2 regions of the Streptomyces sp. NPDC045026 genome follow, and region 1 is predicted to be linked to the other one. Evidence: riboswitches for the same ligand, from Rfam matches in the RefSeq annotation. Region 1 holds a riboswitch; the other holds the start of a gene.

The links. A riboswitch is a leader RNA that binds a small molecule or an ion and turns the genes downstream of it on or off. The one in region 1 is predicted to bind glycine.
Region 2: it holds a riboswitch for glycine, as region 1 does, so the genes downstream of both, gcvP (aminomethyl-transferring glycine dehydrogenase) here and gcvT (glycine cleavage system aminomethyltransferase GcvT) in region 1, are expected to answer to the same signal.

What each region holds. Positions count from the first base shown of each region.
Region 1 is NZ_JBWKIS010000003.1:458,790-474,696, reverse strand. Features, by position in the region: gene AC07EJ_RS09545 (ABC transporter permease) at 1-202, opposite strand, end outside; gene AC07EJ_RS09540 (ABC transporter substrate-binding protein) at 275-2,026, opposite strand; gene AC07EJ_RS09535 (ABC transporter permease) at 2,085-3,083, opposite strand; gene AC07EJ_RS09530 (enhanced serine sensitivity protein SseB C-terminal domain-containing protein) at 3,517-4,317, opposite strand; gene AC07EJ_RS09525 (enhanced serine sensitivity protein SseB) at 4,488-5,255, opposite strand; gene AC07EJ_RS09520 (AAA family ATPase) at 5,362-6,039, opposite strand; glycine riboswitch at 6,177-6,280, shown strand; glycine riboswitch at 6,281-6,392, shown strand; gene gcvT (glycine cleavage system aminomethyltransferase GcvT) at 6,440-7,579, shown strand; gene gcvH (glycine cleavage system protein GcvH) at 7,671-8,054, shown strand; gene glyA (serine hydroxymethyltransferase) at 8,068-9,327, shown strand; gene AC07EJ_RS09500 (L-serine ammonia-lyase) at 9,480-10,850, shown strand; gene AC07EJ_RS09495 (L,D-transpeptidase) at 10,880-11,869, opposite strand; gene AC07EJ_RS09490 (glycoside hydrolase family 25 protein) at 12,130-12,681, shown strand; gene AC07EJ_RS09485 (NADPH-dependent F420 reductase) at 12,709-13,449, opposite strand; gene AC07EJ_RS09480 (FadR/GntR family transcriptional regulator) at 13,496-14,188, opposite strand; gene leuA (2-isopropylmalate synthase) at 14,484-15,907, shown strand, end outside.
Region 2 is NZ_JBWKIS010000028.1:4,195-20,101, reverse strand. Features, by position in the region: gene AC07EJ_RS37395 (PhzF family phenazine biosynthesis protein) at 1-10, shown strand, start outside; gene AC07EJ_RS37390 (CPBP family intramembrane glutamic endopeptidase) at 99-899, opposite strand; gene AC07EJ_RS37385 (substrate-binding and VWA domain-containing protein) at 1,063-2,832, shown strand; gene AC07EJ_RS37380 (glutamate-cysteine ligase family protein) at 2,899-4,419, opposite strand; gene AC07EJ_RS37375 (hypothetical protein) at 4,911-5,498, shown strand; gene AC07EJ_RS37370 (DUF5999 family protein) at 5,840-6,037, shown strand; gene gcvP (aminomethyl-transferring glycine dehydrogenase) at 6,127-9,012, opposite strand; glycine riboswitch at 9,197-9,293, opposite strand; gene AC07EJ_RS37360 (PRC-barrel domain-containing protein) at 9,408-9,791, shown strand; gene AC07EJ_RS37355 (DNA polymerase IV) at 9,777-11,207, opposite strand; gene AC07EJ_RS37350 (MerR family transcriptional regulator) at 11,263-11,907, opposite strand; gene AC07EJ_RS37345 (bifunctional nuclease family protein) at 12,102-12,575, opposite strand; gene ftsR (transcriptional regulator FtsR) at 12,662-13,405, opposite strand; gene AC07EJ_RS37335 (FHA domain-containing protein) at 13,422-14,384, opposite strand; gene AC07EJ_RS37330 (DUF881 domain-containing protein) at 14,467-15,342, opposite strand; gene AC07EJ_RS37325 (small basic family protein) at 15,348-15,680, opposite strand; gene AC07EJ_RS37320 (DUF881 domain-containing protein) at 15,677-15,907, opposite strand, start outside.

The DNA of each region.
Region 1 (15,907 bases):
CGGGCTCGTCCAGGCCGAGGTTGTGCTTGACCGCCGCGATGTCCGCGGCCGAGGGACTCTTGCCGATGTACTGCTGCGCGAGCTGGTCGGCGGTCTGGCCGGCCATTCTCGGCAGCAGGAAAAAGATGCCAAACGTAACCGCGGTGACGACCAGCAACAGGATCACTGCCGCGATCAGCCGGCGGATGATGTACGAGATCACGGGGACCGGCGCTGGTGCCCGCGGACCGTGCGGCCCGCGGGCACCAATGCCTTCACCTGCCTTCCGGGGCTGCTACTTCTTCGTGGTGCCGATGTTGAGGTAGTCGTACTGCCCGCTGAAGGCGGCCGTGGACACCAGGTTGGTGGCGTACGGCGAGCGGTACAGCAGGACCTTGAAGTAGGTCAGCGGGACGAGCGCCGCGTCATCCATGGCCTGCTTGTCGATCTGCGCGTACAGCTTGTTGCGGGTGGCCTCGTCGGGCGCTCCGATGGCCTGGGCGAGCAGGGAGTCGACCTTCTTGTCGTCGAGCTCCGACAGGGCGGTGTTGCCGGAGGCGCCGACCGCCTTGCTGTTCAGGATCTGCTGCAGGAAGCCGTAGCCGGAAGGCCAGTCGGCACCCCACTGCATCATCATGATGCCGACGTTGTTCTTCTGGTTGAACTTCGGGACGCCCGCGTAGTCGGTGAAGTACTTGCCCGACGGGAACTGCTTCAGGCTGGCGTTGATGCCGACCTTCTTCAGCGACTCGATCAGCGCCTGGGCGCCGGAGACCTCGTCGTCGCGGTCGCTGCGCGCCGTGATCGTCGTGTTGATCTTCTTCTCGCCGCAGGCCTTCAGGGCGTCCTTGGCCTTGGCCACGTCACCCTTGTTGCCGCTGGTGGCGTAGACGTCTTCCTTGGCGTAGCCCGTGATGTCCGGGGGCAGCACGGTCGTGGCGACGTCACCGCGGATGGGACCGCCCTGCGCGGTCTGCACCGAGACCTTGTCGATGGCGTACTCGACGGCCTTGCGGCAGTCGACGTTCGTGAACGGCTTCAGCTTGGTGTTGATCGCCGCGTAGACGAGACGGCCGCCGTAGGCGTTGTCCGTGTTCCCCATCTTCGACTTGTCGTTGACCAGCTGCGCCTGCGTCTGGGTGTCGACGCCCTTGCCCTGGAGGTCGATCAGGGTGTCGCCGGACTGCAGGTCCTTGTCGATCGTCTGCTGGTTGACCTTCAGGTCGACGACGATCTTGTTCGGGTACTGCTTGCGCAGCGGGTCGGACTTCGGGTCGAAGTTCTTGTTGCGGACCAGGACGGCCTGCTTGCCCTCCTGGTAGCTCTGGAACTGGTACGAGCCCGAGGACACGATGTGCTTGACGTAGTCGATGCCGTCGTCCTTGGCCTTCGGCACCGGCGCGGTCTGCGGGGTGGCGACCAGGTAGTCGAACTCCTGGAAGGGCCGGTCGAGATGGAAGACGATCGTGGTGTCGTCCGGCGTCTCGATGGACTTCAGGCCCTTGTCGCTCTTGTCCTTGTAGGGGCCCTTGTACTTGTCACCGCCCGCGAGGAACTGCTGGAAGTAGTTCGGGCCGAGGGACAGCACGTCACGCGCGAAGTTCGAGCGCTCGACGGCGTACTTGACGTCCTTGGACGTGATCGGCGTGCCGTCCTGGTACTCAAGACCCTTGCGGATCGTGTACGTCCAGGTCTTGCCGCCGTCCGACGACTTGCCGGGGGCCGAGGCGAGGTCGGGGACGAGCGTGTTGCCCTTCTCCCCCGCGTCGGGCTTGAACGTCATCAGCGGGCGGGCGTACAGCCGGCTGAAGTTGTACATGTACGCGTAGTACGTGTTGCCCGGGTCGAACGAGTCGGGGACGTCCGACATCGCGTAGGTGACCGTGCCGCCCTTCTTCGTCGAGGCGTTGACGAAATCCTTCGTGGCGGCGTTCGCACCGGCCGACTTGTTGTTGTCGCCCGAGCCGTCGTCGGCCTTGCTGCAGCCGGCGAGCAGCAGGCTCACGCTGCCGATGGCCGCGACCGCGGCGATAGATGACCTTCGCATGATGGTCGGAATCCCCTCCATTGTCGGAAACTTGTGGAGCTCTCGGTGCGGCCTTGGGTCAGCGGCTGCGCGGGTCGAGGGCGTCGCGGAGACCGTCACCGAGCAGGTTGAACGCGAGCACGGTGACGAAGATGGCGAGACCCGGAACGATCATGTATTGCGGATCGACCTGGAAGTAGTCGACGGCGTCCTTGAGCATGCCGCCCCAGGAGGCCTGCGGCGGCTGGATGCCCACGCCCAGGAAGCTGAGCGACGCCTCGAAGATGATGTTCGTCGGGATCAGCAGCGTCGAGTAGACGATGATCGGGCCGACCAGGTTGGGCATCAGTTCCCGGAACAGGATGTACGGGCCGCGTGCCCCCATTCCGCGGGACGCGTCCACGAACTCCCGCTCGCGCAGCGCCAGTGTCTGGCCGCGCACGATCCGGCCCAGATACGGCCAGTTGAAGAATCCGATCACGAAGATCAGCACGCAGATGTGCAGCGGAAGCCCGTTCAGGCCGAACGCGCCGCCCTGCAGGGTCGCGGAGATCGAGATCGCGAACAGCAGCAGCGGGAACGCCAGGAACGTGTCCATCAAGCGGCTGATGATCGAGTCGACCCGGCCGCCGTAGTACCCGGCGACGACACCGAGGACCGCCCCGATCACGTTCGACAGGACGGTCGCGCCGAAGGCGACGACGAGGGAGACCCACGAGCCTTCGAGGATGCGCGCGAGGATGTCGCGGCCGAACTTCGGTTCCACACCGAGGGGATGGTCACCGCTCATACCGCCCAGTCCGCCCTTGGGGAGCGAGGAGGTGGGGTCGATGAGGTCCTGGTGGAACGTGTTCGGGTCGAGGCCGAAGAGGTGCTGCAGGGGGCGCGCGCAGGCGGCGATGAGGATGAGCAGAATGACGATGACGCCGCCGGCGACGGCGACTTTGTCCTTCTTGAAGCGGTTCCAGGCGATACGCCCGAGGGAACGCCCCTCGATCTGCTGCCCCTTGGTGCCGGCGAGCACAGCCTCGGGCTGCACCTCGGCCTGGGCCCCAGTGGTCTCGATCGGTGCGGTCACGGTGTGGTTGACCCCTCTCGGCCGACTGTGGCCGGCCCACGCCCGCCGCGGTAGCGGCTTGATCTTGTCTCGCGCGCTGGACAGTCCGGAGGCATGGCCCCGCAGTTGACCGTTCAGCTCGTACACAGAGTCGAAACCCCGTGTCTGCAGGGAGTCTTCAATGCGCTTGCGACCAGCCGCCAGACTTCCCCGTGAAAGGTTGCGCAACCGTGATGAGGCGGCAGGCGTGCATTATGCGGACGCGGGAACCGGCTGAGCGGACAATTCACGCCGACCCGGCAGAGCCGCGTCGGGTCCGGAATACGACACGGTGACCGATGTGGCGAGAATGCCCGGGTGCTGCGCCGACTCACCCTAAAACGGGGCGGAATGGGGCCGGGTCAACCCGGATGTCTCCGGCGGCAGTTGGAGCGAGGGCCCGCGGTGAACGGTTTCAGTACGTCCCGTGCGGCGGCGGGTACCCGTACCCCGCGGCGGGGGCGGGCGCGGCCGGGGCCGCGTGGGCCTCGCGGTCGTAGAACGGGCGGGCGTTGGCGCGCAGCCACATGGCGACGGGGTCGTGCTCGTCGGACATCGCGACCGTGGAGACGGGCAGTCCCTCGGGCACGGCGACGACCGACTGCTGCATCATCGCGCGCACCGCGTCCACGGACACCGGCGACGTGTCGTACACATCGAGGCCGATCGCCAGATAGGGCGCACCGAGCGTGGGCTGGACCCAGGCGCGGCGCAGCGAGCGGATCGCGGTGGTGCGGTGCGCGTTCTGCGTGAGCAGGGCGTAGAACTGCGGGATCTCGATGGCGGGGTCGCTCAGGCGCAGGGGCCCGGCGGGCTGACGGTCGAGGCCGCCCGCGATCCGGCGCAGGTCGAGCCACGGGATGCCGACGCCGCCGCCGGGCGCGTGCGGGTTGAGCCAGAGGCCGTAGTGGTCGGGGTAGAGCGTGCGGGCCGCGTCGACACCGCCGACGACCTCGTAGGCGCGGCTCCAGCCGGAGGCGGACAGCTCCTGGGCGGAGGTGACACAGGGGGCGTACGAGAAGCCCTCGACCTCCATGTTCCCGTACTGCGCGTCGGGGGATCCGGCCTGGCCGTGCCAGAGCAGCATCCACACCTGGCCGGTGCCCGCGTCCGCGAGCGCGTTGAGCAGCGCCTCGTAGGCGTCGTAACGCCCCGGCGTCACCTGGCGCAGCATGTGCTCGACCTGACCGGCCGCGGCCGTGCCCGACGCACTCACCCGTAACCGCCCCTTCGTGACGTACCCGACGATTTCGACCCGCTCCCCGCGGCGGGACCGCCCAGACAGGTCATGAAACCAGCTTAAGCGGCGATCCTGACACCGACTTGACGTACGCGCGGTCGACCGCATTCCCGTGCCGTCCCCGAACGGGGACCGGCGCCGGGCTTTCAGTGACCCTGCGTGTAGAACGGCCGCAGCGTGGCGCGCATCCAGTCACCGACCGGGTCCTGGGTGATGTCGAGCAGGACGAGGTTCACCGGCCAGGGCGCCGGGGCCCGGCCGAGGGCGCGGCCCAGGGCGTCCATGGGCAGGTTGCGCGCGGGACCCTCCCACTGCGACACCTCGACGCCGACGAAGAGGAGCGGGTCGCCGCCCTCGACGCTGGCGAGGCAGCGGCGGGCGGTGAGCACGACGCCTGCCGCCTCGAACTCCTCGCGCACGGCGGCCAGGAAGTCGACCGGGTCCTCCTGCCAGTCGGGCTCGTAGAGGCTGACCCGGCCGCCCGCGGCGGGCCCGTCCAGCGGCGTACGCCCCGACTTGCACAACTCGGCGACGGCGGGCGGGGGGAGCGGGATGCCGACGGCGCCGTCCGGGTTCACCGCGATCCCGACCTGCGGGGGCAGCCCGCGCGCGAACTCGACGGCCGGCGCGACCGTGCAGCCCATCCGGTCGCCGACGACCGCGAGGAACTGCTCCTCCGAGCTGAAGACGGGCACATAGGCCTGGCCCTCGATCTCCAGCGTCGGCAGGTCGAGGTTCGGGCTGCCGGGCCCGCCGCCCTGGGGCAGCGGTATCCACACCTGGCTGCGCCCGAGGACCTCGACGATCCGTCCGCCCGCCGAGCCGACCCCGAGGGAGGCGGCGAGCACCTCCTCCAGCTCGTTGGCCGGCCACCCGCCGTACGGGTGTGCGTGAGCCTGCGCCGGAATGTCCATGTGCCTACCACCCGCTCTGGAACCGCTCTGTCTGCGGCCGAACCCTAGCGCGTACAAGTGACACGGCACCCTCCGCATCCACCTGCGCACAGAGGGTCACGGTCGCTCAACTCCCCTCGAACCCGATCCCGTTCAGCACATCCGTCGCGTCCCGGTCGAGCAGCACGGCGGACGCGCAGCCCCACGGCAGGTCACCGCGCTCGGCCGACTGCACCAGGACCGCGACCGCGCGGCGGTGCCGGGCGAACGCGTAGCGCGAGACCCCGCGGCCGCGGTCCCGCTGGCCCGCGAGCGCCGTGTCCGCGTCGACGTCGAGCAGCATCAGGTGCAGATCCGCGCCGCGCCGCCCGGCCTCCCTGGCCAGCCAGCGCCGCACCCAGGCCTGCGTGCCGCAGTCGTGCAGGACGACGCTGCCACCCGAGCGCAGGGCCCGCCGCAGCCCGACGAAGTGCGCGAGCCGTACGAGCGGGCGGTACACGGCGTACGGGAGCAGCCGTGGCAGCCGGGCCGCCCAGCGGTCGCGGGTGTCCTGCGAGTCGATACGCACGGCTCCCCCGCCGCCGACCACGCGGCTCATCAGCGTGGACTTGCCGCTGCCCGGGAGCCCCGAGACCACGATCAGGTCACCCCGCGCGAAGCCGAGACGGCGCGGGGTACGCCCGCGCCTGCCGCGCAGATCCCTGACGACGGGACCGCGCCCTGCCAACGGCCCGGGGCGGGACACCGCCCGTTGCGCGACCCCTGTCGCCGCGTACGCACCCGCCACTGCCTTGTGCACCGTGATCGTCCTCCCCGCTCCGGTCACGCCACCCTTGCCCGCCAAGTGTAAAGAGACGGTAATGCCGTACAAGTGGTTTCCCCGTACGGTCGGCATGCAATGATGTGCGCGCCAAGAGCACGACCAACTGCATACCGGCCGCTTGAATCCGCGCGGGAGAGCTCCCCGGACGCCTACGCGTCCCCGGGGGCGCCGAAGGAGCAAGTTCCTCCCTTGAATCTCTCAGGCCCCGTACCGCGCGGGCGAGGCATATCTGAAAAGCGGGCGGCCCTCGGCCGCTCCACCCAAGGTGCAAGCCGCGACCACCCGTACGTGTGGCGCCGGCGAACCTCTCAGGTTCCGATGACAGATGGGGAGGAAGACCATCGCCCTCGTCTGTCATGCCTGGGATCCTGGAGCACCACTCATGAGCAACGTCCCCCGTAAGACCGCCCTCGACGCCCTGCACCGCTCGCTGGGCGCGAAGATGACCGACTTCGCCGGCTGGGACATGCCGCTGCGGTACGGCAGCGAGCGCGACGAGCACCTCGCGGTCCGCACCAAGGCGGGCCTCTTCGACCTCTCACACATGGGCGAGATCACCGTCACCGGGCCGCAGGCCGTCGACCTCCTGGACTACGCCCTCGTCGGGAACATGTCCACGATCGGCCCCGGCCGCGCCCGCTACACCATGATCTGCCAGGAGGACGGCGGGATCGTCGACGACCTGATCGTCTACCGCCTGGGCGAGCACGACGCCGGTCTTCCTGAATACATGGTCGTCGCCAACGCGGGCAACGCGCAGATCGTCCTCGACGCGATCACCGAGCGCGCCGCCGGCTTCGACGCCGAGGTCCGTGACGACCGCGACGCCTACGCGCTGATCGCCGTCCAGGGCCCCGAGTCCCCCGGCATCCTGAAGTCCCTCACGGACGCCGACCTGGACGGCCTCAAGTACTACGCGGGCCTGCCCGGCACCGTCGCCGGCGTCCCGGCCCTCATCGCCCGCACCGGCTACACCGGCGAGGACGGCTTCGAGCTGTTCGTCGCCCCGGAGCACGCCGAGAAGCTGTGGCAGGCGCTGACCGACGCGGGCGCGCCGGTGGGCCTCGTCCCCGCCGGCCTCTCCTGCCGTGACACGCTCCGCCTGGAGGCGGGCATGCCGCTGTACGGGCACGAGCTGACGACGGCGCTGACCCCGTTCGACGCCGGTCTCGGCCGCGTCGTGAAGTTCGAGAAGACGGGCAACGAGGGCCGCTTCGTGGGCCGCGAGGCGCTCGAGGCCGCGGCCCTGCGCGCCGAGACCGCTCCGCCGCGCAAGCTCGTCGGTCTGATCGCCGAGGGCCGCCGGGTGCCGCGCGCCGGGATGTCCGTGGTCGCCGACGGCCAGGTGATCGGCGAGGTCACCTCCGGCGCCCCCTCCCCCACGCTCGGCAAGCCGATCGCCATCGCCTACGTGGACGCGGCACACGCCGCCCCGGGCACGGAGGGCGTCGGCGTGGACATCCGCGGCGCCCACGAGCCGTACGAGGTCGTGGCGCTGCCGTTCTACAAGCGCCAGAAGTAGCCCGACCGTCCTCACAGGGGGCGCCGGAAGTAACCCAGCGCACACCCCTCTCGTTCCGCAGCACCCACCCGCGTACAGGAGAATTCAGATCATGAGCAACCCCCAGCAGCTGCGCTACAGCAAGGAGCACGAGTGGCTGTCGGGCGCCGAGGACGGCGTCTCGACGGTCGGCATCACCGAGTTCGCGGCCAACGCGCTCGGCGATGTCGTCTACGCCCAGCTCCCCGAGGTCGGTGACACGGTGACCGCGGGCGAGACCTGCGGCGAGCTCGAGTCGACCAAGTCCGTCAGCGACCTGTACTCCCCGGTCACCGGCGAGGTCGTCGAGGCGAACCAGGACGTCGTGGAGGACCCGTCGCTGGTGAACTCCGCCCCGTTCGAGGGCGGCTGGCTGTTCAAGGTCCGCATCTCGGAAGAGCCGAAGGACCTGCTCTCCGCGGACGAGTACGACGCGTTCTCCGGCTCCGGCAACTAGGGACACCACGACCATGTCGCTCATGAACACCCCCCTGCACGAGCTCGACCCGGACGTCGCCGCCGCGGTCGACGCCGAGCTGCTCCGTCAGCAGTCGACGCTGGAAATGATCGCGTCGGAGAACTTCGCCCCGGTCGCCGTCATGGAGGCCCAGGGCTCGGTCCTGACCAACAAGTACGCCGAGGGCTACCCCGGCCGCCGCTACTACGGCGGCTGCGAGCACGTCGACGTCACCGAGCAGATCGCCATCGACCGGGTGAAGGACCTCTTCGGCGCCGAGTACGCCAACGTCCAGCCCCACTCCGGCGCCTCCGCCAACCAGGCCGCCCTCTTCGCGCTCGCCAAGCCCGGCGACACGATCCTGGGCCTGGACCTCGCCCACGGCGGCCACCTCACCCACGGCATGCGCCTGAACTTCTCCGGCAAGCAGTTCGACGTGGTCGCGTACCACGTCGACGAGGCCGGCCTGGTCGACATGGCCGAGGTCGAGCGCCTCGCCAAGGAGCACCGCCCCAAGGTGATCATCGCGGGCTGGTCCGCCTACCCGCGCCAGCTCGACTTCGCCGCGTTCCGCCGCATCGCGGACGAGACCGGCGCCTACCTGTGGGTCGACATGGCCCACTTCGCCGGCCTCGTCGCGGCCGGGCTGCACCCCAACCCGGTCGAGTACGCGGACGTGGTCACCTCCACCACGCACAAGACGCTCGGCGGGCCGCGCGGCGGGATCATCCTCGCGAAGAAGGACTTCGCGAAGAAGCTGAACTCGTCCGTCTTCCCCGGCTTCCAGGGCGGCCCCCTGGAGCACGTGATCGCCGCCAAGGCCGTCTCCTTCAAGGTCGCCGCGAGCGAGGACTTCAAGGAGCGCCAGCAGCGCACCATCGAGGGCGCCCAGATCCTCGCCGCCCGCCTGACCTCGGACGACGCCCGCGCCACCGGCGTGAACGTGCTGTCCGGCGGCACCGACGTGCACCTGGTCCTGGTCGACCTGCGCGAGTCCGAGCTGGACGGCCAGCAGGCCGAGGACCGCCTCCACGAGGTCGGCATCACCGTCAACCGCAACGCGGTCCCCAACGACCCGCGTCCCCCGATGGTCACCTCGGGCCTGCGGATCGGCACCCCGGCCCTGGCCACCCGCGGCTTCCAGGCCGAGGACTTCACCGAGGTCGCCGACATCATCGCCGAGGCCCTCAAGCCGGAGTACGACGCGGATTCCCTCAAGACCCGCGTCACCGCCCTCGCCGACAAATACCCCCTGTACCCCGGCCTGAAGTAGTTTCGTACGCATTTGTACGTATGAAAGTTCGGGGCACCGCGCACACTGGACAGTGAGAGCGGTGCCCCGCCCCATGCACCGCCCCCAGCAGCACCCTGCGCACGACCCCGGCAGACAACGGCGTCCACCGAAACCCACCTAGGAGTTCCCCCGTGGCCATCTCGGTCTTCGACCTGTTCTCGATCGGCATCGGCCCGTCCAGCTCCCACACGGTCGGCCCGATGCGGGCGGCCCGCATGTTCGCGCGCCGCCTCAAGAACGAGGGCCTGCTCGCCCACACCGCCGCGATACGCGCCGAGCTCTACGGCTCCCTCGGCGCCACCGGACACGGCCACGGCACCCCCAAGGCGGTCCTGCTGGGCCTGGAGGGCGACTCGCCCCGCACCGTCGACGTGGAGAAGGCCGACGACCGCGTCGAAGCGATCAAGACCTCCGGGAAGATCAGCCTGCTCGGCGTCCACGAGATCCCGTTCAGCTTCGACGAGGACCTGGTCCTGCACCGCCGCAAGGCACTCCCGTACCACGCCAACGGCATGACGATCTTCGCCTACGACCACGAGGGCGCCCTCGTCCTGGAGAAGACGTACTACTCGGTGGGCGGCGGCTTCGTCATCGACGAAGATGCCGTGGCCGGCGAGAACCCGATCGTGCCCGAGGACACGGTCCTCAAGTACCCCTTCCGCACGGGCGACGAGCTGCTCCGCCTCACCAAGGAGACCGGCCTGTCCATCTCCGCGCTGATGCTGGAGAACGAGAAGGCCTGGCGCACCGAGGACGAGATCCGCTCCGGACTCCTCGACATCTGGCGCGTCATGCAGGCCTGCGTCTCGCGCGGCATGTCCCGCGAGGGCATCCTGCCCGGCGGCCTCAAGGTCCGCCGCCGCGCCGCGAACTCGGCCCGCCAGCTGCGCGCCGAGGGCGACCCGACGGCCCGCGCCATGGAGTGGATCACCCTCTACGCGATGGCCGTCAACGAGGAGAACGCCGCGGGCGGCCGCGTCGTGACCGCGCCGACCAACGGCGCCGCGGGCATCATCCCCGCGGTCCTGCACTACTACATCAACTTCGTGCCCGGCGCGGACGAGGAGGGCGTCGTCCGCTTCATGCTCTCCGCTGGCGCCATCGGCATGCTCTTCAAGGAGAACGCCTCCATCTCCGGCGCCGAGGTCGGCTGCCAGGGCGAGGTCGGCTCCGCCTGCTCGATGGCCGCGGGCGCGCTCGCCGAGGTCCTCGGCGGCACCCCCGAGCAGGTCGAGAACGCCGCCGAGATCGGTATGGAGCACAACCTCGGCCTGACCTGCGACCCGGTCGGCGGCCTCGTGCAGATCCCCTGCATCGAGCGCAACGGCATGGCCGCCGCGAAGGCCGTCACCGCGGCCCGCATGGCGCTGCGCGGCGACGGCCGCCACCACGTCTCCCTCGACAAGGTCATCAAGACCATGAAGGAGACCGGCGCCGACATGTCCGTCAAGTACAAGGAGACGGCGCGGGGCGGCCTCGCCGTCAACATCATCGAGTGCTGACGATCAGCGGGGGCTGAGGGCGGCGGCGGTCACAGGGTCGCCGTCGTGCCCTCCCCCGAACCGCTCCCCGCGAGCCACTGGTCCCAGCTGAGGTTGAAGGCCGCGTACCCGTTGTCGGCCGGAGCCTTGGCGCGCGGTGAGCCCGTGATGGTGACGGGGTCGCCCTGCTTGACCTGGCCGTAGAACCACTTGGCGTCGGCCAGCGACAGGTGGACGCAGCCGTGCGAGCCACGGGCGGAGCCGCTGCCCGGGTTCGGGTCACCGGTCGAGTAGTGGACGTACGTGCCGGACTGGGTCAGGTGGACGTCCCAGGGCAGCGTCAGGTCGTAGTAGTTGGCGCTGCCCTTGTTGCAGCTGATGCCGACGCTGCAGGAGGTCATGTGGACCTTCTCCTGCTTGTCGATGACGGCCATCGTGCCGTTCCAGGTGGGGTACTCGGCGCTGCCCGCGTTGATCGACAGCGTCCGCACGGCCTGGCCGTTCTTGGTGACCTTCATGGTGTGGCCGGTGACGGAGACGTCGGCCCGGACGTCGTCGCCGACCGTGAACGAGTGCGTGTAACTGTGCACGCCGTAGCGGCCGTTGCCGTTGCTGACGCCCTTCATGTCGGCGTCGACCTTCACCTTCGTACCGGAGGGCCAGTACGTCTTCGGCCGCCAGTCGGCGCGCTTGTCGCCGAACCAGTGCCAGGCGCCGGCCACCGGCTGCGAGGTGCTGACCTTCATGTGCTTCTCGACGGAGGCGCGCGCCTTGGCCGCCACCGGGTTGGTGAAGACCACCGAGATCGGCATCGCCACACCGACCTTGGCGTCGCTCAGCGGAGTGATCGTCTCCAGGAGCATCGGCGGGCCCTTCGGCTTCGCCGGTGAGGGCTTGGCGCTCGCGCCCGGCTTCCCCGCCTCCTTCCCGTCGTTCCCGCCCGCTGCCTTGTCGCCACTGCCGCCGCCGCAGGCGCTCGCGCCCACCAGCACCGCGACCGTCACGAGCGCGATCCGTATTCCGCCCTTGCGCCGTCCCACGACCTGCCCCACTCTCCGATTCACCCCATGCCCCCCATCGGGCCCAGCTCCCTGTCAGACATCCACACGGCTCCGGCAGTTCCGCGGAGCCATGTAAAGCGTGTTCCAAGACTGCGGCCGCCGAAACGTCCTGGCGGCGGCTCACCGCACAGACGGATCAACGTGCGAAAAGGGGTCCCCCGACGGCACCGGATCGGGGACGATGGTTTTTCGACCTCGTCGCCCCACCGACCAGTCGCCCCACCGACCAGGAGGCCAGCATGCTCCGCGGTATCGACGTCAGCTCCTACCAGTCCACGTTCGACACGGATGGTCTGTCGTTCGTCTTCATCAAGGCGACGGAGGGGCGTTCGTACGTCAATCCGCGCCTGACCTCGCAGACGAAACTGGCCCGTGACGGGGGCTGCGTCGTCGGGTTCTACCACTTCCTGTGGCCGGGCAACCTCACGGCCCAGGCCGAATACTTCGTCAGCAAGGCCCCGGAGAAGTCGGGGGAGCTGCTCGCCGTGGACTGGGAGACGACCGGGGAGGGCACCCACGCGAGCAACGCGGAGAAGGACCGCTTCATCCGCGAGGTGAAGCGCCTGCGCCCCCATCACCGGGTCCTGCTCTACACGAACAGGAATTTCTGGCTGAACGTGGACACGACGTCCTATGCGGGTGACGGGCTCTGGATCGCCGACTACACGACGTCGGGCAAGCCGCGCATCAAGGCGGAGTGGCGTTTCCACCAGTACACCGACAGCCCTCACGACAAGGACGTCGCCGATTTCACGAGCAAGGGCGCGCTGCGGGACTGGGCCACCCCGTGACGCGCCCTCGCACCCGGTGACTCAGACTCAGGCGCGCCACTCCGCCGTACGCCCCGGGGACGCCTCGGCCAGGGCCTTCCTGACGGTGTCCGCGTCCGCCGCGAGGCCGTAGACGGGGGTGCCGGGCTGCTGGCGCCAGGAATCGTCGAGGCCGCCCGTGTCGACCGAGTCGAAGCCGATCCCGTCGAGCAGGCCGCGTACGACCGTCTTGGCCGCCTCGTCGTCGCCGGCGACGGGCAGGGCGATGCGCTCGGCGTCGCCCTTGGGGCGCGGCTTGTCGAGGAGGTCGTGGGCGTAGGTGCCGTTGAAGACCTTGACGACCGGGTGGCCGATCTGGAGCTCGGTCCAGCGGCTCTCGGGCAGGCCCTCCTCGATGGCGGCGATGCGGCCGTCGCGCTGCTGCGGGTAGTAGTTGCCGGTGTCGATGACGGTGACGCCTTCCGGCGCGTCGTCCAGGAGTCCGTCGGGCAGGCCGGGGACCGACTTCATGGGGACGGTGACCACGACGACGTCGGCGCCGCGGGCCGCCTCGGCGACGGTGACCGGCGTGGCACCGGTCTCCTCGGCGAGGTCGCGCAGGGTCTCGGGGCCGCGCGAGTTGGCCACGGACACGTCGTGGCCGACCGCGGTGAAACGGCGGGTGAGGTTGCCGCCGATGTTGCCGGCGCCGATGATGCCGATCTTCATGTCGTGCCCTTCCGGATGTGCGTGCGGGGTGACACGGCGCTCAACCGGTGGTCCCGCGGACGTATTCCGGACCGCCGCCATTCGGGTCATCCCGGACCAAGAAGGCGTCGGACACATCTGGACACGTCTAGTTGTGGCGGGCCAACTTGCCCTGCATCACGGCGAGTTCCTCCCGGGCCGTGCGCTCCGCGGTGTCCTCGTCGCCCGACACGACGGCGTCCACCAGCGCGGTGTGCGCCTCCTCGCCGTGGCCGGCCTCCGCGGCGCGGACGTCGACGAGGGCGAGCAGGTCGATGAGGCCCTGGCGCAGGGCGGGCGCGAACTCGGCGAAGAGGTCGGTGAGTACGGGGTTGTGCGCGGCGGCCACGACCGCCGCGTGGAGCGCGATGTCGGCGTCCACGAACGCGGCACCGCCCTCCTGCGCCTTCGCCCTGCGCACGTCGAGCGCGCCGCGCATCGCCGCGACGTCCTCGGGGGTGCGGCGGCGTGCGGCGAGGCGCGCGGCCTGGACCTCCATCAGGACGCGGACCTCGTAGACGTCGGCGACGGCCGCGGCGCGCAGCCGGGCGGGCCAGTCGTCGACGGGCCGGTCGGCGGTGACGAAGACGCCCGCGCCCTGGCGGGCCCGGACGAGTCCGGCGCCGGCGAGGGCGCGCAGGGCCTCGCGGACCGTGGAGCGGCCGACGCCGAGTTCCTTGGCGAGGGTCGTCTCGCCGGGCAGCTTGGTGCCGACCGGCCAGTGCCCCGACGCGATCTGCTCGCGCAGCCGCTCGGCGGCCTGTTCGACCAGGGGGCTGGGACGGAGCGCACCGAGCGCCACGGGAATCACCTGCTCTTCTTTGAACACCGCATGCGACACCGCATGTGAATACGGCATGTGAACACCGCTGCTCGTCTTGAACACCGCGCGAACGCGGAGACTTTATCCCCCGGCCGCGCCGGACTTTCCCAAAGTACTTGTCTGAGGACCTGAGCTGTGACTAGCCTACTGCTCATGATCTTCTGCGGTCTCCTTCTTCTCGGCTGCCGCGGCGGGGCCTGACGCGACCGGCACCCCGCCGCGGGATGCCGTGCTGCCGGTCGTCGTCCGACCGAGCCGAAGGACACGTCACCCCATGACCACCGCCTACGACTGGAACCCGCAGCAGCCGGGCCCCATGCCGTACCACCGCTACCGCCCGCACCACGACCGCGTCGACGTCCCCGTGCGGGAGCGGAGCTGGCCGGGCGCCCGGATCGAGCGGGCGCCCCTGTGGGTCCCCGTCGACCTGCGCGACGGCAACCAGGCGCTCGCCGAACCGATGGACACCGGCCGCAAGCGCCGCTTCTTCGACCTGCTCGTCCACATGGGGTTCAAGGAGATCGAGGTCGGCTACCCGTCCGCGAGCCGTACCGACTTCGACTTCGTACGCCACCTGGTGACGTCGGGCGCCGTCCCCGACGACGTCACGCCCGTCGTCTTCACGCCCGCGCGGCGCGATCTGATCGAGCGCACCTTCGCGTCGATCGACGGCCTGCCGCGCGCGGTCGTCCACCTGTACATCCCGACCTCCCGCGTCTGGCGCGACGTCGTGCTCGGCCGCGACCGGGCGCAGGTGCGGGAGACCGTACGGGACGCCGCCGCGCACATGGCGCGCCTCGCGGACGCCCGGCCGGGCGCGCACATCCGCTTCCAGTTCGCCCCGGAGACCTTCAACGTCACCGAGCCGGACTTCGTCCTGGAGATCTGCGACGGCCTGACCGAGCTGTGGGACGCGAGCCCCGACCGGCCGGTCACGCACAACCTGCCCGCGACGGTCGAGATCGCGACACCGAACGTGTACGCGGACCAGATCGAGTACATGCACAGGAACCTGTCCCGCCGTGACTCGGTGATCCTTTCCGTGCATCCGCACAACGACCGCGGCACGGGCGTCGCCTGCGCCGAACTCGCGGTCCTCGCGGGCGCCCAGCGCGTCGAGGGCTGCCTCTTCGGCAACGGCGAGCGCACCGGCAACGTCGACCTGGTCACCCTGGCCATGAACCTGTACGCACAGGGCGTCGACCCGATGCTCGACTTCTCCGACATCGACGCCGTACGGGAGGTGGTCGAGCGCTGCAACCGGCTGCCCGTCCATCCCCGCCACCCCTACGGCGGCGACCTCGTCTATACGGCCTTCTCCGGGACGCACCAGGACGCGATCAGCAAGGGCCTCGCGCATCACGCGGCGTCCGCCGCCGCGGCCGGGGTCCCGGCGCGGGAGGCCCGCTGGGACGTGCCGTACCTACCCATCGACCCGGCCGACGTGGGCCGCAGCTACGAGGCCGTCATCCGCGTCAACTCGCAGTCGGGAAAGGGCGGGATGGCCTATCTGCTCGGCACCCACCACGGCGTCGACCTGCCGGCGAGGATGCGGCCCGAGTACGCGCGCGTGGTCCAGGAGGCCACGGACGACAGCGGGCACGAGGCGAGTCCGAAGGACCTGTACGAGCTGTTCCGCGCGACCTATCTGGAGCCGGGGCGCGGCGCCGGGCACGTGTCCCTGACGGCGTGGTCGAC
Region 2 (15,907 bases), on a different contig from region 1:
GCTGGCCTAGCACGCCGCAGGGGGCGTACGAAGATCTCGTACGCCCCCTGCACCGGCACCCCGCATCAGGCGCCCTGCGTCAGACACCCGCTCCGACCTCACGCGGTGGGCAGCCACCCCACCTTCCCCGCGAGCAGCGCGTATCCGACGAACGCGCCGATGTCGAGCAGCGAGTGCGCCACCACCAGCGGCCCGACCCGCCCCCACCGCCGGTACAGATACGCGAAGACCAGACCCATCGCCAGGTTTCCGAAGAAGCCGCCGATGCCCTGGTAGAGGTGGTACGAGCCGCGCAGCACCGAGCTCGCCACGATCGCCGTGCCGGGCGTCCAGCCCAACTGACCCAGCCTGCGCAGCAGATAGCCGACGACGATCACTTCCTCCAGTACGGAGTTCTGGATCGCCGAGAGGATCAGGACCGGGTACTTCCACCACACGTCGGGCAGCGCCTCCGGCACGACCGTGAGGTTGAAGCCGAGGCCCCGGGCCGCCAGGTAGAAGGCGATGCCCGTGCTGCCGATGACAGCTGCGATCACCGCGCCGCGGGTCACGTCGAAGAGCGGTCTCGTACGGTCGAAGCCGATCGTCCGCATCCCGGCGCCCTCGCGCAGCAGGAGATGCGCGACGAGCGCGACCGGGACGAGCGCGCTCGCGATCCCGAACAACTGCCATGCCAGATCGAGCCACGGCCGCCCTGGAGCCGCCGAGGCGTTCAGGGTCGCCGCCTGGTCCTTCAGACCTCCCGGCTTGGTGACCGATCCGACGAAGCTGATCAGCGCGGACACTCCGCTCGCGCCGAGTGAGAGCGCCAGAACGAGCAGTGTCTCGTTCCGGAGAATCCGTCGCGAGAGCCGCTCACTCGGAAAAGAATCGGCCACCGCACCCACCTCCGCCTGCACACCTGCCTCCAGTTGAGTAATCCCGCCTCATCCCCCACGCCGCCCCGCTAGGGTCTCGAATACAGGTACGAAGATCGCGCGCGACAGGCCGGGGGGACGAAGGCCGTTCTTTGGTGTACCTCTCCCCTTCCGCCGGGCCAGGCCGAGGGAAGGGCACCACCGCATGGGACGTCACAGCTTGCCCGACGAGTATGGGACGGACGCGGTCGACCCCCGCCCCCGCACGCGCGGCCGGACCGTGGCCATCGCCACGGCGCTGGTCCTCGTGGTCGCCGGGGGCACGGCTCTGGCGGCCCGGAGCGGCCTGCTCTCCTTCGGCGGGGCCTGCGACGGGACGGTCCACCTCGACGTCGTTGCCTCGCCCGATGTCGTCCCCGCGCTGCGCGACGCCGCGGACCTCGCCCGCAAGAAGCATCTGACCTCCGACGGGCAGTGCCTCGACACCCGTGTGCAGGCAGGCGACTCGTACAAGGTCGCCGATTCCCTGCGGAAGGGCGGGAAGAGCACCGCGCAGTACGAGGCGTGGGTGCCGGATTCGAGTCTGTGGATCCAGCGCGCCGGCCTCGGCGAGAACGCCACCCCGGTCACGGCGATGGGCAACATAGCCTCCTCCCCCATCGGCATCAGCATGGTGCCGTCGGCCGCGAAGAGCATGGGCTGGCCCGCGAAGAAGTACACCTGGGCGCAGTTGACCGGCGCGGCGATGGAGGGCGACAAGCTGCGGCTCGGGACGGCCGACCCCGCGCGGAGCGCGACCGGTCTCCTCGCCCTGACGCAGCTGGGCGCCTCCACCAAGAAGTCCGGGTCGGGGGACGACACGCAGGCCGCCGCCATGGCCAAGGCGCTCTCGCAGCGCACCACCGACAGCGACGGACAGCTGACCGACACCCTGGCGCGCGACTCCTCCGGCACCGAGCAGGGCAATCCGCGCCGCAACCAGGCCCTGATCCTCTCCGAGCAGTCCTCGTTCCGGTACAACGCGACCGCGGGCGACAAGGACGGGCTCGAACTCTTCTACCCGAAGGACGGCTCGGCGCAGCTCGACTACCCGTTCGCCCTGGTCGACGAAGGCACCGAGTCGACGGACGAGCGGCGGGCCGCGATCCGCCTCATGACCCTGCTCGGCGAGGACGCCGGCCTGCGGATCCTGGACAAGCACGGCTTCAGGACGGACGACGAGGAGCCCTCGGACGCGCTGGTCGCCGGGGCGGGCGGCCGCAGTCCGCAGCCGTACGCGACGTCTGACTCCGAACCACCCACGGACAAGGAGCTCCAGGAGACCCTCGGCATGTGGACGATCACGGTGCAGAGCGCCCGGATCACCGTGGTCGTGGACGCCTCCGCCTCGATGGCGAACTACGTGCCGGGCCGCAACCAGTCCCGCATGGAGGTCACGAAGGCGTCGATGCTCCAGGCGCTAGCCACGTTCACGCCCGAGGACGAGATCGGCCTGTGGGAGTTCGCCACGCTCCTCGACGGGAACCGCGACTACCGCAAGCTCGTGCCCACCGAACGCCTCGGCGACCGCAAGGGCGGCGGCACCCAGCGCGACAAGCTGTCCGAGGCCTTCAGCGGCCTCCAGCCCGTCCCGGGCGGCGCCACGGGGCTTTACGACACGACGCTGGCCGCCTACGAGGAGGCCACGTCGTCCTACCGGAGCGGCAAGTTCAACGCTCTCGTGGTCGTGACCGACGGTGCGAACCAGGACGTCGGGTCGATCTCACGCAGCAGCCTCGTCTCCCGGCTCCAGGACCTCGCCGACCCGCAGCACCCGGTGCCGCTCATCGCCATCGCGGTCGGCCCGGACGCGGACAAGGACGAGGTCGAGCAGATCGCGGGGGCCACCGGCGGCTCCGGTCACCAGGTCAGCGACCCGGCCCAGATCCACGCGGTGATCCTCAAGGCGATCGTGGAGGCGGGCGCCAAGGGCTGACGGGGTGACCGGGCTGACGGAGCTGACCGGGCTGCCGGAGCCGGCCGGGCCGAACCGCCCTGCCGGTCAACCCAGTTGCACCGCCGGCGCCGGCAGCCCCACCGGCCAGGTGTGCACCGGGTCCCCGGCGTGCATCAGTTCGCAGTAGCGCCGGGTGGTCGCCGCGAGCGCCGCATCGCGCTCCAGGCCGCTCTCCAGCGCGCAGTGGAACGTCGCCGCCTGCCACGAGGCCCCGTTGACCCGTCGCCGGCAGCGCTCCTCGATCACTCCGAGATAGAAGTCACGGTCGGCCGCCTCGACCCCCCAGGCGTCGAGCCCGGCGGCGGCCAGCGGCAGCAGCTCGTCCCGTACGAGCGTCACGACGGGCACCTTCTCGACCCCGCCGAAGCGGCCCCGGCGCGGCCAGTCCAGGCGCGCGTCGATCCCGTGCCGGCACGCCTCGTCGAAGTTGCGGGCCGCGGCGTCGAAGGGCAGCCGGCTCCAGACCGGGCGGGCGTCCTCGGCCAGGGCGCGCACGACGCCGTAGTAGAAGGCGACGTTCGCGATGACGTCGGTGACGGTGGGGCCCGCGGGCAGGACGCGGTTCTCCACGCGCAGGTGCGGCTTGCCGTCGGCTATGCCGTACACGGGCCGGTTCCAGCGGTAGACGGTGCCGTTGTGCAGGACGAGCTCGCCCAGCGCCGGCACTCCGCCGTCGTCGATGACGCGCAGCGGCTCCTCCTCGTCGCACAGGGGCAGCAGCGGCGGGAAGTAGCGCAGATTCTCCTCGAACAGGTCGTACGCGCTGCTGACCCAGCGCTCGCCGAACCAGGTGCGCGGCCGCACCCCCTGGGCCTGGAGCTCGGGCGGGCGGGTGTCGGTCGACTGCTGGAACAGGGGCGGCCGCGATTCGCGCCACAGCTCATGTCCGAACAGGAACGGCGAGTTGGCGCCGACCGCGACCTGCACGGCGGCGACCGCCTGCGCGGCGTTCCACACGTCGGCGAAGCGGGCGGGCGTGACCTGGAGGTGCAACTGCACGGAGGTGCACGCCGCTTCGGTCGCTATGGAGCCCGAGGTGCAGCGCAGGTGCTCCACCCCGTCGATGTCGACCACGAAGTCCTCGCCGCGCGCGGCGAGCATCTGGTCGTTGAGGAGGCTGTAGCGGTCTACGTCCGACAGGTTCGCGGAGACGAGATCATCGGGCACGAGCGTCGGGAGAATGCCGATCATGACGATCCCGGCGTCCACCTCGTTCGCTTTCCGGTGGGCATAGGCGAGGCCGGTCCTGAGCTCCTCGGCGAGCCGGTCGAGAACCCGGCCTTCCAATCGGTGGGGGGCAATATTAACTTCCAGATTGAACATTCCGAGTTCGGTCTGGAAATCACGGCTCGCGATGCGCTCGAGAACTTGCGCATTCATCATTTTCGGCATGCCGTCGGGCCCAGCGAGATTCAACTCGATCTCCAGCCCCATCAGATTCCTCGGACGGTCGAACCGCTGCTCCTCCAGGAGCCTCGCGAGCCCCACCAGACACTGCTGCAACTTCCTGCGGTAGTGCCGTCGATCGGACAGGTCGAACGCGCCCGCCACGACCTTCTCCCCCATGGAAGCGTCCCTCCTCGCTTGGATGGCCCGGCCGTCCGGCCGCCGTGTCTCGGTGGATGATGCCCAGGCAATGTGATCGATAACGCCCCGCTCCCCGCCGTCGGCGAGTAGGCTCGCAGCAGTTGTCACGGGGCACATTCACGAGGCATGCGGCATGTCGAAGACTAGGTTCCACCTAGCCTGGTGATAAACACCGACGAGAATCAGCCGTCCGCTCGCCGTGAAGATTACGAGGTCACGGATCCAGCCCCGATTAAAATCGGGAGATTCCCCTCATTTCGATGACCGAATAACGCCTTGCCGAGTATTTTCGAGACGGCTAGCCGAAACACTGCGTGAACACGCGTCGTATAAACTCCGCGAACGAGGCAGAGAGTTGGCGCTCGCGGTACCTGCCCCCGCCCCCTCTGGCCCGGTCAGCAGACAGCGCCGTCCGCTCGTCCCGCCACGCCCTCGATCCACCGTGCCTGTCGAATGAGAGGCGACCCACCATGCCGCTGCATGTCCCTCCGGCTCCCGCGCCCGCCCTGCGCACCGTCCTCACGGCCCTCGGTTCCCCCACCGCAGTCCGCGAGGCCCGCACCCCTTCCCTGCGCTCCGCCCAAGGACCGGCGAGCCCCGAACTCCCGTTGCCCGTCCACGTACTGGACCGGGTCACGGGCAGCGCGGGCCCCTCACCCACCCGGCTCGCCGGCTGGCGCTTCCTGATCCGCTGCGGAGAGCGGGCGGTCGCCGCCGCCGACACGATCCTGACCGCCGACGGCTGGGCGTTCTCGCACTTCTTCGAGGGCCCGTACGTCGCGGCCACCGAACGCGCGCTGCGTCAGGCCGAGTCCCTGCCCGCGGCCTACCAGCCGCGCCTGCTCTCGGTCCCGGAGCTGTACATGCTCACCCTGTGGCTGCACGGGGACTGCAACGCCGACGCCTCCACGGGACATCCGGCGGCCAGCGACCTCCTGGTCCCGCTCGCGCCCGCGCCGCCCGGCATCGCCGCCCACCGCCCGCACCGGGTCGCCGAACTGCTGCCCGTCCTCACCCATCGACTGACCCCAGCGCCACTCCTGGGCTCACCCGCCTGACGCGACCGGGCCGCCTGACGCGCCCGCGCCCCGCTGCCGATGCCGACCGGTCGCGGGGCGCAGCCCTGCCCTCGCCCGCCCGTCCGGACTAGCCCGGTCAGGCCACCCCGAACCACCCGAAGGGACAGTGCAGTTGGGGTGAACCGTCCGCACGGGTGACGCGTCCTCATCCAGTGAGGACCGCTGCGACGAAATACCTGCGGATTCTCGCCCGTGGGGCAACACTGGGTTCCGGACCGACCGACAAACGGGGGGCGGCCATGAACAACGCTTCGAGCCGCAGGACAGACACCGACATCGCACCCATCACCGACATCACTCCACAGGGAAAGATCCCATCCATGTGCCAGCACCAGCCACCGTGCCCGTCCGCAGACTCCGCCGACCGGGAGGCCGCACTCCCTGTGGCCCACCACCCCGAACAGGGCTGGAGTCTGCTCTGCAACGGCGTCCTGCTCTTCGAGGACACCGGTGAGCTGCTGCCCAACGGCCAGATCATCGCTCCGCACCGCCCGGTGCACGTCGTGACCGCGGCCTGAGCGGATCCGGACGCCGACGGCGTCCCCAGTACGAAAGGGCCGGCCCCGGGAAAACCCGGAACCGGCCCTGACGCATGTCAGCGTGTGTATCAGTTCTCGTACGCGTCCATGGGCGGGCACGAGCAGACGAGATTCCGGTCGCCGTACGCCTGGTCGATGCGGCGCACCGGCGGCCAGTACTTGTCGGCGGCCACGACACCGGCGGGGAAGACGGCCTCCTCGCGGCTGTACGCGTGCTCCCACTCGCCGCCGAGCGCGGCCGCGGTGTGCGGGGCGTTGCGCAGCGGGTTGTCCTCGGCGGGCCACCGGCCCGAACCGACCTTCTCGATCTCCCCGCGAATGGCGATCATCGCCTCGCAGAACCGGTCCAGCTCGGTCAGGTCCTCGCTCTCGGTCGGCTCGATCATCAGCGTTCCGGCCACCGGGAACGACATGGTCGGGGCGTGGAACCCGTAGTCGATGAGGCGCTTGGCGATGTCGTCGACGCTGACTCCGGTCGCCTTCGAGATCGGACGCAGATCGATGATGCACTCGTGCGCGACGAGGCCGCCGGGGCCCGTGTACAGCACCGGGAAGTGCGCCTCGAGACGCTTGGCGATGTAGTTGGCGCTGAGCACCGCGACCTGCGTGGCCCGCTTGAGACCCTCGCCGCCCATGAGACGCACGTACGCCCAAGAGATCGGCAGGATGCCCGCGGAGCCCCACGGCGCCGCGGAGATCGGACCGACGCCGGTCTCGGGACCGGCGGCGGGCTGCATCGGGTGGTTGGGCAGGTACGGCGCGAGGTGCGCGCGGACACCGACCGGGCCGACGCCCGGACCGCCGCCGCCGTGCGGGATGCAGAACGTCTTGTGCAGGTTGAGGTGCGAGACGTCGCCGCCGAAGTGGCCCGGCTTGGCGAGGCCCACCAGGGCGTTCAGGTTGGCGCCGTCGACATAGACCTGACCGCCGGCGTCGTGCACCTGCGCGCAGATGTCGGCGACGTGCTCCTCGAACACGCCGTGCGTCGACGGGTAGGTGATCATCAGGACGGAGAGCTCGTCGGCGTACTGCTCGATCTTGGCGCGCAGGTCCACGACATCGATCTCGCCGTCGTCGGCCGTCTTCACGACGACCACCTTCATGCCGGCCATCACGGCGCTCGCGGCGTTCGTGCCGTGCGCGGACGACGGGATGAGGCAGACGGTGCGCTGGTCGTCGCCGTTGGCGCGGTGGTAGCCGCGGACGGCGAGCAGACCGGCCAGCTCGCCCTGCGAACCGGCGTTCGGCTGGAGCGACACGTTGTCGTAGCCGGTGACCTCCGCGAGGCGCTCCTCCAGCTCACGGATGAGCGTGAGGTAGCCCTGCGCCTGCTCGGCGGGCGCGAAGGGGTGCAGCTGGCCGAACTCGGGCCAGGTGACCGGCTCCATCTCCGTCGTCGCGTTGAGCTTCATCGTGCAGGAGCCCAGCGGGATCATGCCGCGGTCGAGCGCGTAGTCACGGTCGGCCAGCTTGCGCAGGTAGCGCAGCATCGAGGTCTCGGAGCGGTGCGCGTGGAACACGGAGTGCGTCAGGTAGTCGTCGCCCCGCAGAAGGCCCGCAGGCAGCGTGTCCTCGGCCGAGGCGTCGAGCGCCTCGACATCGGCGTCGACACCGAACGCGGTCCAGACGGCACCCAGTTGGGTACGCGTCGTGGTCTCGTCACACGAGATGGACACGTGGTCGGCGTCCACGAGGTGGAGGTTGACGCCCCCTTCACGCGCGGCGCCCACGATCTGGGCGGCCCGGCCCGCGGCCTTCACGGTCACGGTGTCGAAGTACGCGCCGTGCACGACCTCGACCCCGCCGGCCTTGAGTCCCTCGGCGAGCAGCGTCGCGTACCGGTGCGTGCGCCGCGCGATGCCCTTGAGGCCGTCGGGCCCGTGGTAGACGGCGTACATGCCGGCCATGACGGCGAGCAGCACCTGAGCGGTACAGATGTTGCTGGTGGCCTTCTCGCGCCGGATGTGCTGCTCACGGGTCTGCAGGGCGAGGCGGTACGCCTTGTTGCCGTCGGCGTCGACGGAGACGCCCACGAGGCGGCCGGGCAGGCTGCGGGCGAACTTCTCGCGGACGGCCATGTAGCCGGCGTGCGGACCGCCGAAGCCCATCGGGACACCGAAGCGCTGCGTCGTACCGACGGCGATGTCGGCGCCGAGCTCACCGGGCGAGGTCAGCAGCGTGAGGGCGAGCAGGTCGGCGGCGACCGTGACGACGGCGCCCAGCTCGTGGGCCTGCTCTATGACCGGCTTGATGTCGCGCACGGCACCCGAGGCGCCCGGGTACTGGATCAGGACGCCGACGACGCCGCGCTCGGCGACCTCGGCCGGGATGCCGTCGGACAGGTCCGCGACGACGACCTCGACACCGGTCGGCTCGGCACGCGTCTGGATCACGGCGATGGTCTGCGGCAGCGCGTCCGCATCGACCACGAAGGCGCCGTTCTTGACCTTGCCGATGCGCCGGGACAGCGCCATGGCCTCGGCGGCGGCCGTGCCCTCGTCGAGCAGCGAGGCTCCCGAGGTCGGCAGACCCGTCAGCTCGGCGACCATCGTCTGGAAGTTGAGCAGCGCCTCGAGCCGGCCCTGCGAGATCTCCGGCTGGTAGGGCGTGTACGCCGTGTACCAGGCCGGGTTCTCCATGACGTTGCGCAGGATGACGGGCGGCGTGAAGGTGCCGTAGTAGCCGAGTCCGACCATCGAGTCGAGGACCTGGTTGCGGTCCGCGAGCGAGCGAAGTTCGGCGAGCACCTCTGCCTCGGTGCGGGCCCCGGGAAGATCGAGTGCCTCGGCGCTCTTGATCACGTCCGGCACCGCGGCCGCCGTCAGCTCGTCGAGCGAGCCGTACCCGACCTGCGCGAGCATCTTGGCCTGCGCTGCTTCATCCGGACCGATATGGCGCTGCTCGAAGGGGATTCCCTGCTCCAGCTGGGAGAGCGGAATACGGTTGGCGGTCATTGCGGAGGCCTCCTGGTCATTGCGACCTGCGAGGGGCACCACGGCGCGGGTGCCCGAACGGCCTCCCCCTCTGTCATCTCAACCTGAGAGCTTCACCGGCGCGCCCCACATCACGAAGGGCATGCCGACTTTCACCGTCGGTGAGGGCGGAGGCCTGAACGCCCGCCCTGCTTTCCAGAGTGACCTCGTCCGTGCGGTACAGGGGCCTGAGAGATTCCGGGGAGGAGTTGCTCCTTCGGCGCCTCCGGTGTCATACCGGAGGACTCTCCCGCACAGGGTCAGCAGCCATCGCCAGCCTACCAGCGGCAACAATGCCCCCGGCTTCGAGTGGCCGCCGTCACCAATGTGCACTTTGGTAGTGCTTACGGATGAGTTGCGAGCAGCTGGAGGGCCCCGTGCAGACCGATGTCGATCCGCGCAACCTGATCGGCCGCAAGGCGTTCGACCGCAACGGAGCCAAGATCGGGACCGTCGACGAGGTCTACCTCGACGACGCGACCGGGGTCCCGGAGTGGGCGGCGATACGCACAGGCCTGTTCAGCCGGGACGCCTTCGTCCCCCTGGAGCCGAGCGAGCTGGTCGAAGGCACTCTGCGCATCCCCTTCGAACGCTCCTTGATCAAGGACGCCCCCGACTTCGGGGTCGGCCGTCACCTCTCCCCCGAACAGGAGCTCCAGCTCTACCACCACTACGGTCTCGACATCACGGCCCCGGACGACCCCGAGCCCCCTCAGGACCACGACTTCGGCAAGATCGCCGGCAACTCAGACGACACCTGACCCGGCATCCCCCTCCCGGGCCGGAACGAGCCCGGCCCCGCCCTCCACCAGCGGCAGCGGCTCCGCGGGCACGAGAGCGGGGTCGTCCGTGCGGAAGGTCCGCACCCGCCCCGGCTCCGAGTACGGCGTCTCGAAGCGCACCGTCACCCGCCCGAGCCCGCTGCCCTGCACCCACCCGTGCCCGAACTCCTCGTGCCGCACGTCGTGCCCGGCCACCCAGCGCCGGTCCGCGGTCTCCACGACCTCTTCCGCGGCCGAATGCCCCTTCTCCCCCGCACCAGCCGCCCCTTCCGTCTCACCCTCACCCTCGGCCGCGTGCGCCTCGGCCTCGGCCTCGGCCTGCGCCCGCGCCTGCGCGAACAGGTCCTCCTGCGTGTAGTCGGCCAGACCGGTCACCCCCACACCGAGCAGCCGCACCCCACCCGTCGTGTCCACGGACTCCAGGAGCCGGGCCGCCGCCTCCCGCACCACGGCGGGGTCGTCGGTGGGCCCGCGCAGGGTCTCGGATCTCGTCAGCGTGGAGAAGTCGTAACGCCGCACCTTGAGGACCACGGTCCGCCCGGACCGCTCCGCCCCCCGCAGCCGCTGCACGCACCGCTCGGCAAGCCGCTGGACCTCCGTCCGCACCCGCACCCGGTCATGGATGTCCACGTCGTACGTGTCCTCGACCGACACCGACTTGGCGTCCCGCTCGGCCACCACGGGCCGGTCGTCGTGCGCGAGGGCCATGGCGTAGAGCGAGGCCCCGTGCGACTTCCCCAGCAGCCGTACCAGCTCGTCCTCGCCGGCCTCGGCGATCTCCTCGACGGTCGTGATGCCGGCGCGTCTCAAATGGTCGCCGGTCGCGGGCCCCACGCCGGGCAGCGTGCGCACCGGCATGGGCCCGAGCATGGCGCGCTCGGTGCCGGGCACGATCAGCACCAGACCGTCCGGCTTCGCCTCCTCGGAGGCGATCTTCGCCAGCATCTTCGACGCCGCGATCCCCACCGACCCGGTCAGCCCGGTCACGGCCCGGATCTCCTCCCGCAGCCGCTCACCGACGAGCCGCGCCGACGCGGCGTCCCAGGCCACCTCACCGGCCTCCAGATCGACGAAGGCCTCGTCGAGGCTCAGCGGCTCCACCAGCGGCGACAGCTCCCGCAGCAGCCCCATCACCTGCTCACTGACCTCCCGGTACAGCCGGAAGCGCGGCACGAGGTACGCGGCATTGGGCGCGAGTCTGCGCGCCTGCCCGATCGGCATCGCGGAGTGCACCCCGAACACACGGGCCTCGTACGAGGCAGTGGCCACCACCCCACGAGGCCCGATCCCGCCCACGACCACGGCTTTCCCGCGCAGACTCGGCTTCGACGCCTGCTCCGCGGAGGCGTAGAAGGCATCCATGTCGAGATGCAGAATCGTGGGCGCGGTTCTCACATGTCCGATGCTGCCCTACGGCACTGACAATCCCCGACGGACGCATCGGCCGCGCTCACACCGCGCGGTTGCGCCGTCTCGCCAGCTCGTCGGCCGGGTTGTTCCCGAGGAGGGTCTCGCCGGTGTCGATGCGCTCCCCGTGCAGCTGCGACAGGGCGCTCTCGACGTCCCGCCATACCACGCCGACGGCGATGCCGAAGATCCCCTGACCGCCCTGAAGCAGATCATGGACCTCCGCCGGCGAGCTGCACTCGTAGACCGTGGCGCCGTCGCTCATGAGGGTCAGCCGCTCCAGATCGCCGAAGCCGCGCTCCCTCAGGTGCTGCACCGCAGTGCGGATGTTCTGCAGCGAGACACCGGTGTCCAGGAACCGTTTCACGATCTTCAGGACGACGACGTCCCGGAAGCTGTAGAGCCGCTGGGTCCCCGACCCGTGGGCGGGGCGCACACTCGGCTCGACCAGTCCGGTCCTCGCCCAGTAGTCCAGCTGCCGATAGGTGATACCGGCCGCCGCGCACGCGGTGGGTCCCCGGTATCCGACCTGCTCGGGCGTCGCCTCATCAGCCCCCTGAGCGACCACCGGCAACACCGTCGGCCGACGCGGAATGTGATCGGCCGCGTGGCCGTGAAGCGAGTACGGGCCGCTCTCCGCCGGACTGTGTCCGACGCCCCCAGCCGTACCGTCGCCGCTGCTTCTCACGCCGACCTCCTCATTGACCTGCCTTCTCGACGGTAGGCAGTCACCAGGGGTGCGTCAACGATCGCCACACTCGGCACGCCGAGTGATAATCACCCTACGAGTGGTTTCCCGTACCTCACCGCGGGGAAAGGCTAGCCGAATGGTCCGGCCGTGCCACCGGCGCGGCGGCGGCCGTCTTCCGACGGCCGCTCGCGTCACTGACTGTTGGTCCCGAAATCCTCGGGCGAAATCTGGTCGAGGAATTCGCGGAACTTCTCCACCTCGTCCTCCTGCTCGTCCGGGATCGCGATCCCGGCATCATCGAGCACACCGTCACTGCCGTAGATCGGCGTACCGGTGCGCAGCGCGAGCGCTATGGCGTCCGACGGGCGGGCACTGACCTCGACCCCGCTCGAGAACACCAGTTCCGCGTAGAAGACGCCTTCGCGCAGGTCCGTGATGCGTACTTCCGTGAGCTCCTGCCCGACCGCCTCCAGCACGTCCTTGAAAAGGTCGTGCGTCAGCGGGCGTGCGGGAGCCATGCCCTGCTGTGCGAAGGCGATGGCCGTCGCCTCCCCCGGTCCGATCCAGATGGGGAGGTAGCGGTCGCCTCCCACTTCACGCAGGAGCACGATCGGTTGGTTGGAGGGCATTTCGACCCGGACACCTACGACGTCGAGCTCGTTCACACAGCAACCCTAGGACGTGCCCGGCAGGTTTGGGTAGTCGGGCACCCGTCGATCGCCGGTCGCACACCGCGCGAGCGCCCCTCGAATCAGGGCAGACGCACGCCGAGCGCGGTCTGCACAAGGGCCCCGTGAAGCTTCACGGTCAGCCCTGCCAGCTCCTTCGCGCGGGCCTGGGCGTGCGCCCTGGTCTGGGGATTGCGGTGCCGTCGCAGGGGTGCGACGACCTGGTCGACCAGACCTGCCTCCCGGTCGGCCGCGGCCTTCATGGCCCGCAGATGCCGTGGCTCGATCCCGAAGCGGCCCAGTTCCATGACCAGCTCGGCGACCGTGACCGCTTCCGCGTCGTATCCGCCGTCGGGGAGCGGCGCGATGAGGCCGTACGACTCCCACTCGTCGAGCTCGGGAGACTCGATCCCGGCGGCGGCAAGCAACTCGTCACGGCCCACACGGGCCACTGTCGGGCCCTCGCCGCCCCCCAGGGCCTGACCGTCCTCTCCCTCGCCCTGTCGCGCCGGAGAGGGCAGCGTGATCGCTTCCCCCCGTTCCAGGGCGTCGAGCTGTTCCTTGATGACCTTCAGCGGCAGGTAGTGGTCCCGCTGCATGCGCAGTACGTGCGCGAGTCGCTCGACGTCGTCCGGGCTGAACTTGCGGTACCCCGAGGGGGTTCGCTGCGGCTCGATCAGCCCTTCCGACTCCAGGAACCTGATCTTGGAGATGGTGACTTCGGGGAACTCGTCGCGCAGCACGTTCAGCACGGTGCCGATGCTCATCAGCCGACTGTCCGTGAGGGCGATGCCGTGACCGGCACCGCCCTTCGGTGTTTGAAGCATGGACCTTCCTGACAGGTCAGATGCCCCGCTGGCTCGCGTAGAAGACCAGCCGGTACTTGCCGATCTGCACCTCGTCGCCGTTCGAGAGCACGACCGAGTCGATCCGCTCCCGATTGACGTACGTACCGTTGAGGCTGCCCACGTCGCTGACGGTGAAGGCGCCGTCGGCCCCGCGACGGAACTCCACATGACGGCGCGAAACGGTCACGTCGTCAAGGAAGATGTCGCTCTGCGGGTGCCGTCCCGCCGTGGTCAGCTCACCGTCGAGGAGGAAGCGACTGCCCGAGTTCGGACCGCGTCGCACCACCAGGAGCGCCGAGCCGAGCGGCAGGGCGTCGACGGCGGCCTGGGCCTCCGGGGAGAGCGCCGGCGACAGCGTCTGACCGGTGACTTCGGCGTCGTAGGCCTCAAGGCCCGAAATGGAAATCGTCGAGGTCGTCTCGGACGGACGCTCGGCTCCGGCGCGCAGAGGCGCACCGCAGTTGGAGCAGAACCGGCTCGCCTCGGCGTTGCGGTTTCCGCACCTCGTACACACCTGTGCCGACATGGACGGATCCTCCTGCCGCGGCTGCCCCGCGGGGGCATGGGACGCATACGGATCGGAGGTAAACCCTCCACCCGCACTTGAGGTTGACGGTTCCCCGAAACCTATGCGGCCGGACGCGGCATGGTCAACAGCCGACGCGCCCTGTCCGCCCGAAATGTCACCACCCTGCGGACCGACCTGATCACGGAACAGCGGACGCTCCGCCCCCTGCACCTCCGCGTCCTGGGTACGCGGTGCACGATGGCGGGCAGTGGCGTTGGCATTGCCACTGTCCTCACGTGCGCTCTTGCCGAACAACTTCGCAAACAACTTCACGGGCGATTCCCCTTGACCGAAACAGACCCGCCCGTGGGGCAGGACGAACCCTGATTGCACACACCGCCGTACATCGGCGACACAGACATCCTCACAACGTCCGTATCCGCCAAACAGTTTCCACCACGCACCCCGCTTACGGTGCGCCGACCCCCCGCAACCTCATGCCCTCGCCGGACCACCCCCATGCGCACCCGCCTCACTGGGACGACGACTGAGCGTAGTCAGGCCGCTTCGCCGGTCGCAAGGCGTCCACAACGATCTTCTGCGCCTGTGTCACGGTAGCGGTGGCCTGCTCCTTCTCCAGAGTCTGGACCACCCCACCAGGGATGTTGAGCGCCGGCTCCAGGTCCTGCGGCTTGCCGATGACCTTGAAGACGAAAGGCTCGCCGATCTTGTGACCGTCCACACTCACCCGCCCGCCGCTGGCGTCCGTCAAATACGTGTCGGCGACGACCCGGACATCGTTCACCTGGATCGCCTCCGCACCCGCGGCGCGCAGTTCCTGGATCGCATCGAGCAGCATGTCCGCCTGCACCGCGCCCTTCTTGTCGCTGATCGTCAGCGTGATCCCGGGGCCCTGCGCCGCCACGGTGCCCGCCAGAATGCCGAGTTGCCGTTCCCTCTCGACCGTCTGCTTGCGGGCCTCCTCGGCCTGGTCCGAGCTGTTCTCCAACTCGGTGCGCTGCCCCTCGAGACGCTGCTTCTCATCTCCCAGACGCTGAGTACGGTCATCCAGTTCATCGAGGATGCGTACGAGATCTTCCTGACGTGCGCCGCGCAGCGCGTTGCTGTCGCTGTTGGACCGCACCTGGATGGCCAGACCCAGGCCGAGGACGAACAGCAGAAGGGCGACGATGAGTTGCGCGCGGGAGACTCGCGGCGGCCACACCCCCTTGGCCAGTCGCTGACGTCCGGTCAGTGACGGGGCCTTCGTCTCCGCGGCCGGCGCTTCCGCCTCGTCCGCATCGTCCGCCGCTTCGGCAGCCACCTCGTCCGGCAGTTCCTTGCGCAGGCGATGCTGCTCGTGGTTCTCGTGGTTCTCGTGGTTCTCGTGGTTCTGATCCTCGGACATCGGCCTCACGCCCGGAAGATGTGCCGCCGGATGGCGGCCGCGTTGGAGAAGATGCGGATACCGAGCACCACGACGACGCCGGTGGACAGCTGCGCGCCCACGCCCAGCTTGTCTCCCAGGAACACGATCAGGGCCGCCACGACGACGTTCGACAGGAACGACACGACAAAGACCTTGTCGTCGAAGATCCCGTCGAGCATCGCCCGCAGGCCGCCGAACACCGCGTCGAGGGCCGCCACCACGGCGATCGGAAGGTAGGGCTCGACCACCGCCGGAACCTCGGGCCGGACGAACAGTCCGACCACGACTCCCACGACGAGGCCCAGTACGGCGATCACGATGTGCCCTTCTCTGTTCTCGGCTGTGCTGTACGTACGGTCACGCTCGGCGCCGCGGGCAGGCGGACGTCGTCCTGGGCGGAAATACTGGTCCGGATCCCGAAGTTCTCCTGCAGCGCGTGCAGGTACAGGCCGTCAGGGCTGTTCTGGAACCGGGTGCTCAGCCGCTGGCCGTCCCCCACCGCGAGCACCGTGTACGGCGGCACGAGCGGTCTGTTGTCGACCAG